3 regions of the Undibacterium sp. Dicai25W genome follow, and region 1 is predicted to be linked to each of the others. Evidence: predicted binding sites of a transcription regulator. Region 1 holds the regulator's gene; each other region holds the start of a gene.
The links. Region 1 encodes LexA, which represses DNA repair genes until DNA is damaged. Its sites were predicted from a motif close to ACTGTATNNNNATACAGT; they were not measured.
Positions count from the first base shown of each region.

Region 2: imuA (translesion DNA synthesis-associated protein ImuA) is a predicted target of LexA. The motif match lies at 2,095-2,112, and genes of this name have one in related genera.
Region 3: dinB (DNA polymerase IV) is a predicted target of LexA. The motif match lies at 2,049-2,066, and genes of this name have one in related genera.

Region 1 covers NZ_JBMPOQ010000006.1:2,969-7,258, forward strand. Annotated here, with positions in the region: gene lon (endopeptidase La) at 1-1,024, shown strand, start outside; gene ACO0KY_RS08725 (hypothetical protein) at 1,373-1,996, shown strand; gene lexA (transcriptional repressor LexA) at 2,330-2,986, opposite strand; gene rpsF (30S ribosomal protein S6) at 3,329-3,697, shown strand; gene priB (primosomal replication protein N) at 3,731-4,030, shown strand; gene rpsR (30S ribosomal protein S18) at 4,040-4,290, shown strand, end outside.
Region 2 covers NZ_JBMPOQ010000011.1:59,029-63,318, reverse strand. Annotated here, with positions in the region: gene ACO0KY_RS13310 (Y-family DNA polymerase) at 1-1,275, opposite strand, end outside; gene imuA (translesion DNA synthesis-associated protein ImuA) at 1,285-2,079, opposite strand; gene ACO0KY_RS13300 (hypothetical protein) at 2,378-2,605, shown strand; gene ACO0KY_RS13295 (hypothetical protein) at 2,736-3,347, opposite strand; gene ACO0KY_RS13290 (Pls/PosA family non-ribosomal peptide synthetase) at 3,368-4,290, opposite strand, start outside.
Region 3 covers NZ_JBMPOQ010000016.1:70,525-74,814, forward strand. Annotated here, with positions in the region: gene ACO0KY_RS15665 (substrate-binding periplasmic protein) at 119-880, shown strand; gene dinB (DNA polymerase IV) at 941-1,993, opposite strand; gene ACO0KY_RS15675 (thioredoxin family protein) at 2,146-2,613, shown strand; gene ACO0KY_RS15680 (PAS domain-containing sensor histidine kinase) at 2,815-4,290, shown strand, end outside.

The DNA of each region.
Region 1 (4,290 bases):
TTTGTCTGACGTGATGTTCGTGGCGACGTCGAATTCCTACAATATCCCTGCGGCATTGCTGGATCGTATGGAAGTGATACGTTTGTCCGGTTATACAGAAGACGAAAAAACCAGCATCGCACAACGTTATTTGTTGCAAAAACAAATTAAAAATAATGGTCTGCAAGAAGCTGAAATTAGCATTGCAGAAAGTGCGATTCGCGACATCATTCGCTACTACACCCGTGAAGCAGGTGTACGCTCGCTTGAGCGTGAGATTTCCAAAATTTGCCGCAAAGTCGTGAAAATGCTTTTGCTCAAGAAAAATGAGAAAAAAGCCACAATCACTTCAAAAAATCTGGACAAATACCTCGGTGTTCGTCGTTACGATTTTGGTGTGGCAGTCAAAGAAAATCAAATCGGGCAAGTGGTTGGTCTGGCCTGGACTGAAGTGGGTGGCGATCTGTTGACGATTGAAGCTGTAGCAATGCCAGGTAAAGGTGGCGTGATACGTACCGGTACTTTGGGTGACGTAATGAAGGAATCGATCGAGGCAGCTCGTACTGTGGTTCGTAGTCGTGCTAAACGACTAGGTATCAAGGCAGATGTTTTCGAGAAAAGTGATATCCACATTCACGTCCCTGAAGGGGCAACGCCAAAAGATGGACCATCGGCTGGTATTGCGATGACCACTGCATTGGTGTCCGTGTTTACGGGCATTCCAGTTCGCGCAGATGTGGCAATGACGGGTGAGATTACCTTGCGTGGCGAAGTATTGCCAATTGGTGGTCTCAAAGAAAAGTTGCTGGCAGCACATCGCGGCGGCATCAAAACGGTATTGATCCCAGAAGAGAATGCAAAAGATCTGGCAGAAATACCTGATAACGTCAAAAACAAGCTGGAGATCGTGCCAGTGCGTTGGATCGATAAAGTGCTCGAAATCGCTCTCGAGCGCCAACCTGAACCACTGCCGGAAACTGAAGCAGAAGTGGCGGCTGCTCCGGCGGTTGATGCAACTAAAGATTTAACGGTTGTGAAGCATTAAATAACCACGAATATCTTTGTGAAGTCTAAAAGCGCCTGAATATATTTCGGGCGTTTTTATTTTCAGGATTTGTTTCTGTAGCTGTGACTATTGGAAAAACTGCACCTGAGATACATTGGGTGTTTCGAACTTATAGGGCTATCCCAACTAATCAGCAGCTTGCTGTAAGGTGATGTGCATTAGCTTAAATCCGGCGATGTTGTGTTTTCGAGTTGCACACATTTATCAGATTTTCAGTATTGATGAGTTAGATGTCGGACCGTATGCGAACATTGAGCGTCAACTATGGGTGCGCTGCCGAGTAATTAAGTTATTATATAAGCTATAAATGACGACCAACAACAAGCGGTGCCAGCAGGTGAAGTTATATCAGCCAAAGAAATCATGAATGTAAAACACGCTCTTCTTTTTGTTATGCTCTTGTCAAGCGCAGCTTATGGTAAAGCTAACGAAATTTACCAGGAAGCTTCGTCCGAAAAAAATGAGACGCCTCCGAACATTGGTTGCTCTTCGCAACCTGGTGCAAACAGGGTAATACACAAGATTTTGCTCGGCCGACATGTGGATGGGCCGTTTTTTTATCACATTTGGTCTCAGTACGTTATTATTATTTCTCCGCAAATATTAATTCAGCATATTAAATCGCAAGTCGAAAAATATCCAAACGCTGGTTCATACTATGACTCGCTTCTTAAGAAGGTTGAAGCTGACATGCCGATCAAGGAAGATACGCACATAGAAAAGTATCTTCTTCAAGATTCTAATGTTATTAATGAAATTCAAGACATCATATTTAGACTCTTGAGTGAGGGTAAAGTGGAAGTGCGTATTCTCACATCCGCGTCAAAAGCCCCGCTTCCGTTTATTCATGTGGTGGATAACAGGGTGGGAGACTGGATTTTTCGTTCATTTTGTACTCCAGACGGTGGTGAATTCTTCAATCACCTCTCTGGGAGCCCTACGATTAACTAGAGTTTTCAAACCTGTTGGCGTCGGCTCGTCAATATTCACTGAGAATCAACACCTTAATCTATTCAGGTTCGTCAACGTCAGCAACGGGTGCAACTAAGTCGGTCAACATAAAAAATTATTGTCAATTTAGCTTCCGAAGTTAGTCAGTTTGTTGAGTAGGTGTAGTACGTGCCGCAATGCTGTTTGGGTGAATTGGATGGGGCGGTGTGTCAATCTGGTGGTGATCGGTATTGAACTTAGTAAATGCCGTGGAATACCGTACGTCTAATTTTAATGTGTCGAAAAATTTCCGTACGGATACTTCCGATTTGACTCGGCGTATTTTTTTGTGGCTTAAACCCAGTTCCGCATCAAACCCACAGCTAGGCCTTCCAATGAAAAATCTGCTTCCTGATCACTGATTTTAATGGTGGAATAATCGGGATTTTCCGGGATTAACTCGATTTGGTTGCCGGTTTTTCTGTAGCGTTTAACGGTGACATCATCACCCAGTCTCGCGACGATAATTTGGCCATTACGGGCGCTATCGGCTTTTTTGACTGCTAGCAGATCGCCATCCAGAATGCCAGCATCGCGCATAGACATGCCGCGTACCTTGAGTAAAAAATCTGGTTTAGCTGAGAATAAAGCTGGGTCTACCTGGTAGCTTGCTTCTATGTGTTCGCTCGCCAAAATTGGTGAGCCCGCGGCTACACGCCCTACGAGTGGCAAGCTAAACTGTATGCTTGCAGGGTGCGGTAGATTGAAGGATGGACCTGTGATGTGGTTCGATAATTCCGACTCTAACAGGCGTATCCCGCGCGAGGTGCCGGCGGCGATTTCTATCACGCCTTTTCTGGCGAGTGCTTGCAAATGTTCTTCAGCTGCATTGGTGGAGCGAAATCCTAGCTCAGTCGCAATTTCGGCGCGGGTCGGAGGGAAGCCGGTGTTCTGGATGGCGTCCTTGATGAGGTTCAGGATCTGCTCCTGGCGGGCGGTGAGCTTTAGCATGGGATGTGCCGCGCCGTAATAGCGCTGTATGTATAGACAGTCTGTATTTTTATACAGTGGAGCAATATGTGCAAGGGAATTTTTGATTTAATTGGGATTTAAGCAAAAATTCTTCAACGGTGTTGCGGCGCTTCTTATTGTGTTTAGTTTTATTTTCAGTGCGTACAGTGACCGTGAAATGTTGCATATATTCTAAAAAAGCCATGTTTTATGTGCTTTTACAATCTATGTGCTTGAAATAATTGAATAAATCAAAAAAGTGAGTTATTATCGTCGGCTTTCCTCTTCCTGCACTCGTCTTGACGCCGAGGCAGGCTATTTTATTGTCCACAAGGAGAATATATGCGTCATTATGAAATCGTATTTATCGTACATCCCGATCAAAGCGAGCAAGTTCCTGCGATGATCGAACGTTACAAAGCTAGCGTTGTTGCACGTGGTGGTCAAGTTCACCGCGTTGAAGATTGGGGCCGTCGTCAATTGGCTTACATGATTCAAAAATTGGCTAAAGCACACTATGTTTGCATGAACATCGAGTGCGATGCAGAAACATTGCTTGAGCTGGAAACAGCATTCAAATTCAATGATGCCGTTCTGCGTCACCTGACAGTCAAAATGAAAAAAGCTGAAACAGCACCATCTCCAATGATGAAAGCTGTTCAAAAAGAAGACGCAGCTAAAGCACAGCGCGTTGAAGCACCAGCTGCTTAATTTTTGATTTGAAGAAGGTCGTATAAAAAGAAAGTGAACCAATTAAAACTCGTGGCGCGCATTGTTGAGAAATCAGCCTTGCGATATACGCCAGCAGGGGTACCTATTGCAGCAGCAGTGCTGATACATGGTTCGCAGCAAACAGAAGCAAATATTGATCGAAAAGTAGAATTTGAAATAAATGCCCAGGCAGCTGGAAATATTTCAAAAGAATTTGATGATTTGCCTCTCGATGTTGAAATGGTGTTCGCTGGATTTTTAGCACGTAAAAATCGCAACAGCAAAAGTCTCGTGTTTCACATTAATGAAATCGGGACGAATTTACTAGATTAGGAGCCTAAAATGGCATTCGGTAAAAAATTTGATAAAAGCAAATTGAAGCAAAAGCGTCAGCAACAAAATCCTTTGTTCAAACGCAAAAAATTCTGCCGCTTCACAGCAGCAGGTGTAGAACAAGTTGATTACAAAGACATCGACACATTGAAAGATTTCGTGCAAGAAAACGGCAAAATTATGCCAGCACGTTTGACAGGTACTAAAGCTAAGTACCAACGTCAAGTTGATACAGCGATCAAGCGCGCACGTTATTTAGC
Region 2 (4,290 bases), on a different contig from region 1:
ATCGTTGTGCATCACCGATATCCATTGATTAGCGATTTCAGGCCGGTGATCTGCCTTGGGGAATGGGCGCAACACATGATTGGCACCTAGCCGCGCTACCAGGAGCGCCAGTAAGTGTTGGTGCTCTTCCGGCTTGCTCAAGGTATCAGGGAACAAAGAATCGCTAGACACTTCCAGTGCTACCGTATGAGGAGCATGCAAGCTTAGAGCAATTACGGCTGCTGGTAAGTGGAGGTGTGCTAACTTTTCTTTAAATAGTGGCAGCAAGTGCGCTTCTTGCCAACTTGCTTCGGCGAGTTGAATATCGAGCATGCTGGGCGGCACAGCCTGACGACCACGCTCATGCTGTAATTCCAGACGTATCTGTTTGACCGCCAGGTGATGGGCATTGAGCCATCCTGATAATTGACACAATAGGTTGCGGCTGTAACTAAATAAGGCGTCGGTACTGTCCAGTCGATCTGGTAGTTCAAGTCTGGCATGAAATTCCGGATCGGCAACTACCCATATTTGTGGTGCTGAGTGCAAAGAATAGGCTTGATCCAGCTCCTCCAGCAAGGTCTTGCCGCATCGACGTTGCAGACCCGGACGTGGCAGGGCACGTAAATCTGCCAGCCGATAACATGCTAGTCCATGTAAAAAATCCTGCCACGCAAGTGCGTTCATCAATAAGTGTATGGGCAACTGATCCAGTGCCTTGTGCAAACGTGATATCTGCAAACAAACATGCCCCTGACGTTGACGGTGTTGATGGCGTGCAGCATGAATGGCAAATAACCATGCAGATTTGGCTGTCGGCGCACATCCTGTTGTCAGGCTATAGCCTAGAGTATTAACGGTGGATCGGATTTGCTGGCGCAAGGAGCGTAAGCCACCAAATAATCGAAGGCTGGCGCCGATGTCGAGCAAGATGCTCGCATTGTCGGCAATACTGACTTGTGGGGTGTAGCGCAGTAAAGCCAGTGCGATAGCCGATATCGCTGCAGCTTCTCTTTCACTATCTTGTACAAAAAACTGTGCCTCCGGTAAGAGCATCTGCACGCCACCGCGCCGCATATCAGCTCGCACACCTGCCTTGCGTGCATCATCCGACATAGCGATCACGCGGTTTTGTTTTAAGACGACGCTTGCAGACTCACGTTCTACTTGCTGCCAAAGCGGAACAAATACTTCCAGCTGCAGTGCCGGTAAATGCACTGCAATACACAATGTCTCGCTATGCGGTGCAGGTTTGTTGATCGGTGCTTTTCTGGTGAAGCGGATGGCGTCAGGCATAGCGGTAACTCATTTAACGCCGGCAGAACTGTGTAGATCTTTTGCTGCCTCTTTTGATAATTCATTTTTCAAGCTACTGAGAAAATCAACGTCTTTACCAAACCTGTTGATCTTGTCGGGATGCGTATACTCAGTAGATTTCAGAGTCAGGTAAGGGTGATTGTTCAGATATAAAAACAAAGGTGTATCGCTGACAGCGCCACGCCGCTTGAGTATATCAACTTGTATTCCCGATGCCTGAGGCTTGAGCGCCAGTCGCAACACTGCGGGAGATGGCGATTGCGCAGCTTGCAAGGGGCGTATAACAACAAACAAAGTTTGCGATTTTTGAGCGATCAAATGTAATCGTCGCAAGGCTTCTGTTTTAATTTGTGTTTGCCAGAACAATAAGGCACCACAGCTACCATTTTTAAGAATTTGCTCTGCAGCCCACAAACTGTCGATGTGTTTAGCGCTGGCTATCCATAGCAAAGGAATGTTCATGCTCGTTTCTGCCTGGTAGGCACAGGCCAGCGGGATATGTGGTGGCGCGAGTAGCGCAACGGGACGGTTCCCTAAGTTTCTTAAAGCAGGTAGCAGCAGTTTGATTTCTGTCGTTGCAGCTTGCGCGACCAGAATCTCAATGAGTTGCCCTAAAGGCCAGCCACCATTTGGTAATTCTTCATTCAACGCCACATAGCCGCTGCTCAACGTAGCATGGTTATCTTGGGCTAATTGTGATGCGCGCCAAATATCAGGGTGAAAACTCTCCATTCCACCCGGCAAATGAGTGCGACTGATTGGCAATGGAGGTTGAGTAAGCATAAGATAACACAATATACTGATTAAATATACAGTATATTGTGTTATCCACGAAACTTCAAAAGATTTTTTAAAAATCAATGGAAATGCCCGCTAAACCAATACCAGCAAGCACGTCAGATATTTTGAAGAGATATTTACATGTCAGAGATAAGCAACAATAGAACAAATACTGATTGCATATACAGTATTTTATGTTAAAGTACTTTCCATGGACAAAAGACGAGCGCAGTGATTATAAAAAGTTTCGAAGATGTCCTTCATGATATTTTTGTATTATCTACCGACACGGAGATTCACCATGGCATACATACAACAAGCTTTCGATACACGATTCAGTTTGCAATTGGCACCAACTTCTTTTTTGATGCGTTTGGGGCGCCGTGAGATTTTCGTATGTCGTGATTACAGACAGCGCGCTTACCATGTAAACCCTGTATTTGATTGCTCTAGCGGTGTGCAAGCAGGTCATTTAGAAATTTTATTTTGCAAAAAATGGCTGATTATTTTGTCTAAGGCAAAATGGTGATGCTCTGCAAATGTAAGTGGATCAGACCAAAGAGGCGATGCTAAACTTTATATTTGGGATGAAGTAGTAGTGATGATACTTGCCAAGTACCTTAAATTTGAAATGCTTGAGCTGTCACGCTAAGTAAAACTTATTGCATAGCCGACAGAGCAAGACTGGCAACATAAGTTTCCGGGACTTGGAGCAAAAATAATTCAGTGTCCGCAAGCAGATGATGATTTGCGGCACTGATTTGGTTCTCGTGTTCTGTCAAAGTCATTCCGTTGGATTTGAGTTTGGCTTCAAGTTGCGTCCAATATTTTGTAAATAATCTAAATTGATTTAGGACAGGAGCAGCAAGAATCTCTGAAGTTTTTTGCTCCCCAAGGTACAAACGAGCAAGGTCTTGCCATTCTATTTCTGGTGTTAATCGAAGAATGTCGATGCCAAGCTGATTTTTGGCGCTGATAGCGGCAATGGCAATCCCCGCCTCATAACTCATAGAAATAAACAATTCTTGTTCTCCAACAAGCGCAAAGTTCCCTTTAGCAATGATGCTTATTATGCGTATCTGCTGCGCAGGGCAATCGAATGCGGCAACCAGCATTTCTGTTAAGGCCAGGCGCAGAGATTGTCTGGCCACATCGCGTTCAATATTTTCTGGAACGGTGATATAAATGACGACAACATCTTTAGCAATAAAATACTCCAGCGCTGTGTGTGACTGGAGTGGCCATAAAAAAGCAGGCAAATGCTGTTCCATCAGAAGCCCTAAAGAGGGAATTAAGTCGTCATTGCAGCAGGACAGCCGCGCCAGCTTGAATTTGCCGGAATAAATTCACCTTTCATTACCAGCGTTAAAGCTCCCAAACTAGCCCCATTACCCACTTCTGCGCCGTATAACACCGAGCTGCGTGCGCCCATATAAACCCGCTCACCAATCGTGACATGATCAATTTTCATCACACGGTCTTCAAACAAGTGAGTCTGAGGACAAGCCAGTGCATTGATTTCAGTATAATCGCCGATGCGAACGCAATCAAACTCAGTGATATCAGTCGTATCTAAATATACCCCTTTGCCGATGTTGCATCCCAATAAATTAAAGGCGATCGGCAGCCATGGGGTGCCGCGCAGATAGCGCATAAAATTGGGGATCGCTACCCCTTCATACAAATTGGTAATGCCTTCAGATAGCCAGACAAATGGAGTCCACATCGGAACACTGGCTTTCTTATAACGATAAATCAGCAGCCACTTAAACACCAACACAAAACCAAAGCTACCAACACCATAAAGCAAACCAGCAACCAATAACGACAAAAACACTTCCATCCAACGATCATCACCTGCCAGCGGCATTAAATTCAGCACTACTGTATAACCGACCGCAATCACAATGGCATGCGGCGCGATGATCCGAAAGGCCTCGACCAAACCTCGTCCTATACGCCGGAAAAATGATGGTTTAAATGTCAGGCTTTCAGGAAAGCCTTTCGTTTCTTCACGTGCCGGCAAATGTATTGGAGGAGATCCTAACCATGTGTCGCCGTCCTTCATTAAGGCATTATCCGGAGCACAACTATGAACCCCAATCAATACATTCTCAGGCAAGATGGTGCCATCTGGAATATACGCGCCGTTACCGACGAAGCTCCGTCTTGAGATGACAGTGGGTTGCATGCGCATCCAACCCGCATCAATTT
Region 3 (4,290 bases), on a different contig from region 1:
ATTTTATCTAAGTCAAACCAAACAGCCGTCTTAAATATTTGTTAGCTGATTAGGAAGCATTTTTTGCTGCATACATTTTTGTCATATTCTATTCATCCATCGTGTGTAGAATCCGCGCATGAGTTTTTATGTTTCTCGCCTTATTTGTCAACGAATTATCATCGTCTGCGCATTTGCGCTCGCTGCGAGCAGTGCTTTTGCTACTGAATTGACAGTCGTCACTGAAGAATTACCTCCACTCGATTACGCGGATCATGGTGTTGCCACCGGCTATTCAACTGAGCTTATTGAGGCGGTCTTGCGAGAAGCGAAGATCAAATCGACGGTCAATATTTTGCCATGGGCACGCGCTTATCAAATGGCGACAACGCAGCCCAATACGCTGATTTTTTCGACCACCCGTAATGCTGATCGCGAGGAGTTATTTGAATGGATAGGCCCTATTAGTTCAAGACAGATCTACTTATACAAACTCAAAAGTCGCACAGACATTGAAGTCAAAACTGTCGCTGATAGCTTTCATTACAAAATTGGTCTGGTTCGCGAAATGGCATCCGGGAAAACGTTTTTAAAAAATAATAATGTGCCGGACACTGCAATAGACTATGCGCCGACTGCAGAATCAAATCTAAAAAAATTATTAGTCGGTAGAATCGATTTGATCATTTCCCTGGATTGGAGCGCGGCATATCAGATGAAAAAAGAAAAACGCAACCCCAACGAGCTAGAACCTGTGCTGGTGTTAGATGATAAAAGTAGCTATTACTTCGCACTGAACAAGCAAAGCGATCCGGTTCTGGTAAGAAAAATCCGTAAAGCGTTTGAAAAAGTGAAGCAATCCGGATTAATGGACAGACTCAGAAATAAATACATGCATTGACAAAGGTACCGTCCGGCTACTTCAATGAATATCAGGCTCTTTTTGCTACGCAGCTTGTCGTCAAAACAAAGTTAATTGCCCGCTGCTCCCCTTATCAATCTCAGCTAGCCTGACCCCGAGTCCCAACAACCTCACCGGTAAATGCCGTCGAGCAAAGCCGGTTTCTAATAAGTGACCATAGACCTCCTGGCTCATGTTTTTACCCACACACTCCACCGTGGTGACACGAAAATCTGAAAAACGTATTTTCACGAAAAGTTTATGAATATGAGGGATAGCACCCGCCCTGTCCGCGCGCCGTTCAAGCGAAGTATATAACTCCGGCATTTCTGCCACACAGGCTGCGAGGTCAGGTAAATCGTTGGTATAAGTTTCTTCAACGCTGACCGATTTACGTTCGGAACTGGTGTCCACTTCACGCAAATCGATACCACGACAAAGCTGGTATAAGTTGTTTCCAAGCTTACCAAAATGCAAAGTTAAATCAGCCAACGACCATGTTAGCAAGTCTTTACATTCGTGAATTCCCATACTGTGTAACTTTGCCGCGGTTACTTTTCCAACACCAAATAAGCGTTTCACTGGTAAAGCTGTAACAAAATCATGTACCTGATCGGGCAAGATTACAAACATGCCATCCGGTTTATTCCAGTCACTGGCAATTTTGGCGAGAAATTTATTTGGAGCGACCCCGGCTGAAGCTGTAATGCCTACTGTATCGGCAATGCGAGCACGAATTTCTTGGGCAATGAGCGTTGCGCTGCCATGGTGCTGTGAGGATTGACTGACATCCAGATACGCTTCATCTAGCGACAAAGGTTCGACAGCATCGGTGTAATCGCGGTAGATATCCAAAATTTGACGTGAAGCAATGCGATATTTTTCCATCGCTGGCGGTAATATCACCAGATCCGGACAACGGCGTAATGCCTGCGACATTGGCATTGCAGAGTGAATACCAAAGCGTCGCGCTTCATAATTACAAGTTGCCACTACCCCGCGCTGATCCGGCCGTCCTCCAACGGCCAAAGGACGACCACGAAGAGACGGATCATCCCGCATCTCTATTGACGCGTAGAAACAATCACAGTCGCAATGGATGATTTTTTTCAACTCGGAGAATCAGGCGTAAAAGGAATGCCCTATTTTAGCCGAAATTATGCAAATTACTGTATATAAAATCAGTATTTGTGACTGCATGTCCAATGACAAACCAACTGATTTACGTCACTATTGAGTTATTCTTCTCTTTTTAGATTTTGATCATGAAAAAAATTCTCTCTTTACTTGCTAGTTTTGCTCTGAGTTTGAGTTTAAATATTGCGCATGCTGACATCACCCATCCTTACGATGAAACAGCAGATGCACCAGCGATGGTTACCAAAGCGCTGGTAGAAGCCAAAACAGCGAAAAAAGATGTATTGGTTATTTTTGGTGCCAACTGGTGCAAAGATTGCCTGGAATTAAGTAAATCTATGCAAGGTCAAAGCGCGGCCTTAATCGCCAGCAAATTTGTGGTCGTCAAAGTCGATGTTGGCCAATTCGATAAAAATCAGGATCTGGCCAATAGCTATGGCAACCCGATCAAAAAGGGCATTCCTGCCGCGGTGGTGTTGAAACCAGACAATACCGTCCTGTATGCTTCAAAAGGTGGTGAGCTATCGAATGCGCGACGAATGAGCGAACAAGGTGTTTATGATTTTTTTAATCAGATCATCACTCAACGTCAATGAGATTTTTATTATAAAATAGTAAAGTAATCATGTAACAAGGCTGGCAGACAAAAAGCATCGTTTATTTGTTTGTCAGTCAGCATTTTCCCTCAAGTTTAAGCAGTACCGACGATCTTTGTAACGCCACACGAAGCTTGCATTACAGGCACTAGACTGCAAACTTAGTGTTCCCTTTTATCAGTAAACTGTGCGGGCAAGGCTATGACTGGAAAATCAAACCTGATCGCGATCGACTCCTCCATGCCGTCCTTACCGCCGCAGGATGAGTTGGAAAAAAGTCATACCTTGCTGAGTAACTTCTCGCGCTTTTTGCCGGGTATGTTTTTTCAGTTCCAACGCTATTCCGAACATCAATTTTCCTTCAAGTACGTCAGCGCAGCCGTTGAGCAATTGTTTGAGATAACAGCAGAACAGTTAATCAATGACGCCAGTATTTTGTATCGAAAAATACATCCTGATGATTTAGCGTATTTAATCATCGGCATACGCCGTTCCGCAGCAGAACTCACCATCTGGCATCATGAATATCGTGTTTTACGCACTGACGGCGGCGAACGTTGGTTAGCCGGTGATGCGACACCAGAGAAGCAGGCCGATGGCAGCGTGTTATGGCATGGTTTCATCAGCGACAATACCGAACGCAAACTCACGGAACAAAAATTACTCGCTGCCGAACAACAGATGCGGCTGGTAATGAAAGCCTCGAATCAGGGCTTGTACGATATCAATTTACAGTCGGGTAAAAGTACCTTCAGTCCGGAATATTTGCAAATGCTTGGTTACTCAGCAGAGGATTTTCCTGACTCTTCGCAATTTTGGAATTATTTCTGGTCTGATGGCGTACATAAAGATGATGTGGCAAATCTGAGGAACGCGTATCAAAAACATTTTGCCTCGCGAGGAACAATTGATTACCACGCAGAATTCCGACAAAAAAATAAAGCCGGGGAATGGCGCTGGATTATGTCGATCGGGGCGGTAGTCGAATGGGATACCAATCAACGCGCAGTGCGCATGGTCGGCACGCATATTGATATCACTGAACGTAAGCGCATTGAAGAAGAATTGATGCTGAATCAGGAACTCCTCAATGCCAGCAAAAATCGCTACAAAGAATTAGCCAGAGAACTAGAAATTCTGATCGCCAATGCACCGGTGGGCATCATGTTCGTCAGCAATGATGTGATTGTCAGGGCAAATCAGGCCTTGGCCGAGCTTTGTCGCTTTCCCGATGCGCAATCGATGATAGGCGTCAAAACTTCTTTCTTATATCAACATCTGGATGACTATGAAGCCTTTGGCGATGCGGTCATTCCCAAATTACTCGCCGATGAATTAGTCGAAATCGAATGGCGCTTGCATCGCAATAACGGTGAAGCATTTTTTGCACGGGTCGCTGGTCGCGCTTTATCATCAGAAACCTACCACAAAGGTACGGTCTGGATGATCGAAGACATCACGGAACAAAGACGCACACTCGATGCATTGCGTGACAGCGAAGGTCGCTTGCAACGTCTGATGAATTCAAGCTTGATCGGTATCGTGCATGGCAATCAACGTAAGCGCCTATTGGACGTGAATCAAGTTTTCTGCCAGCTGTGCGGCTATACGCGAGAACAAATTATCGGTGAGAGCTATTTCTGGCGTAAGCTGATGTCAGAATCTGATCAATACATT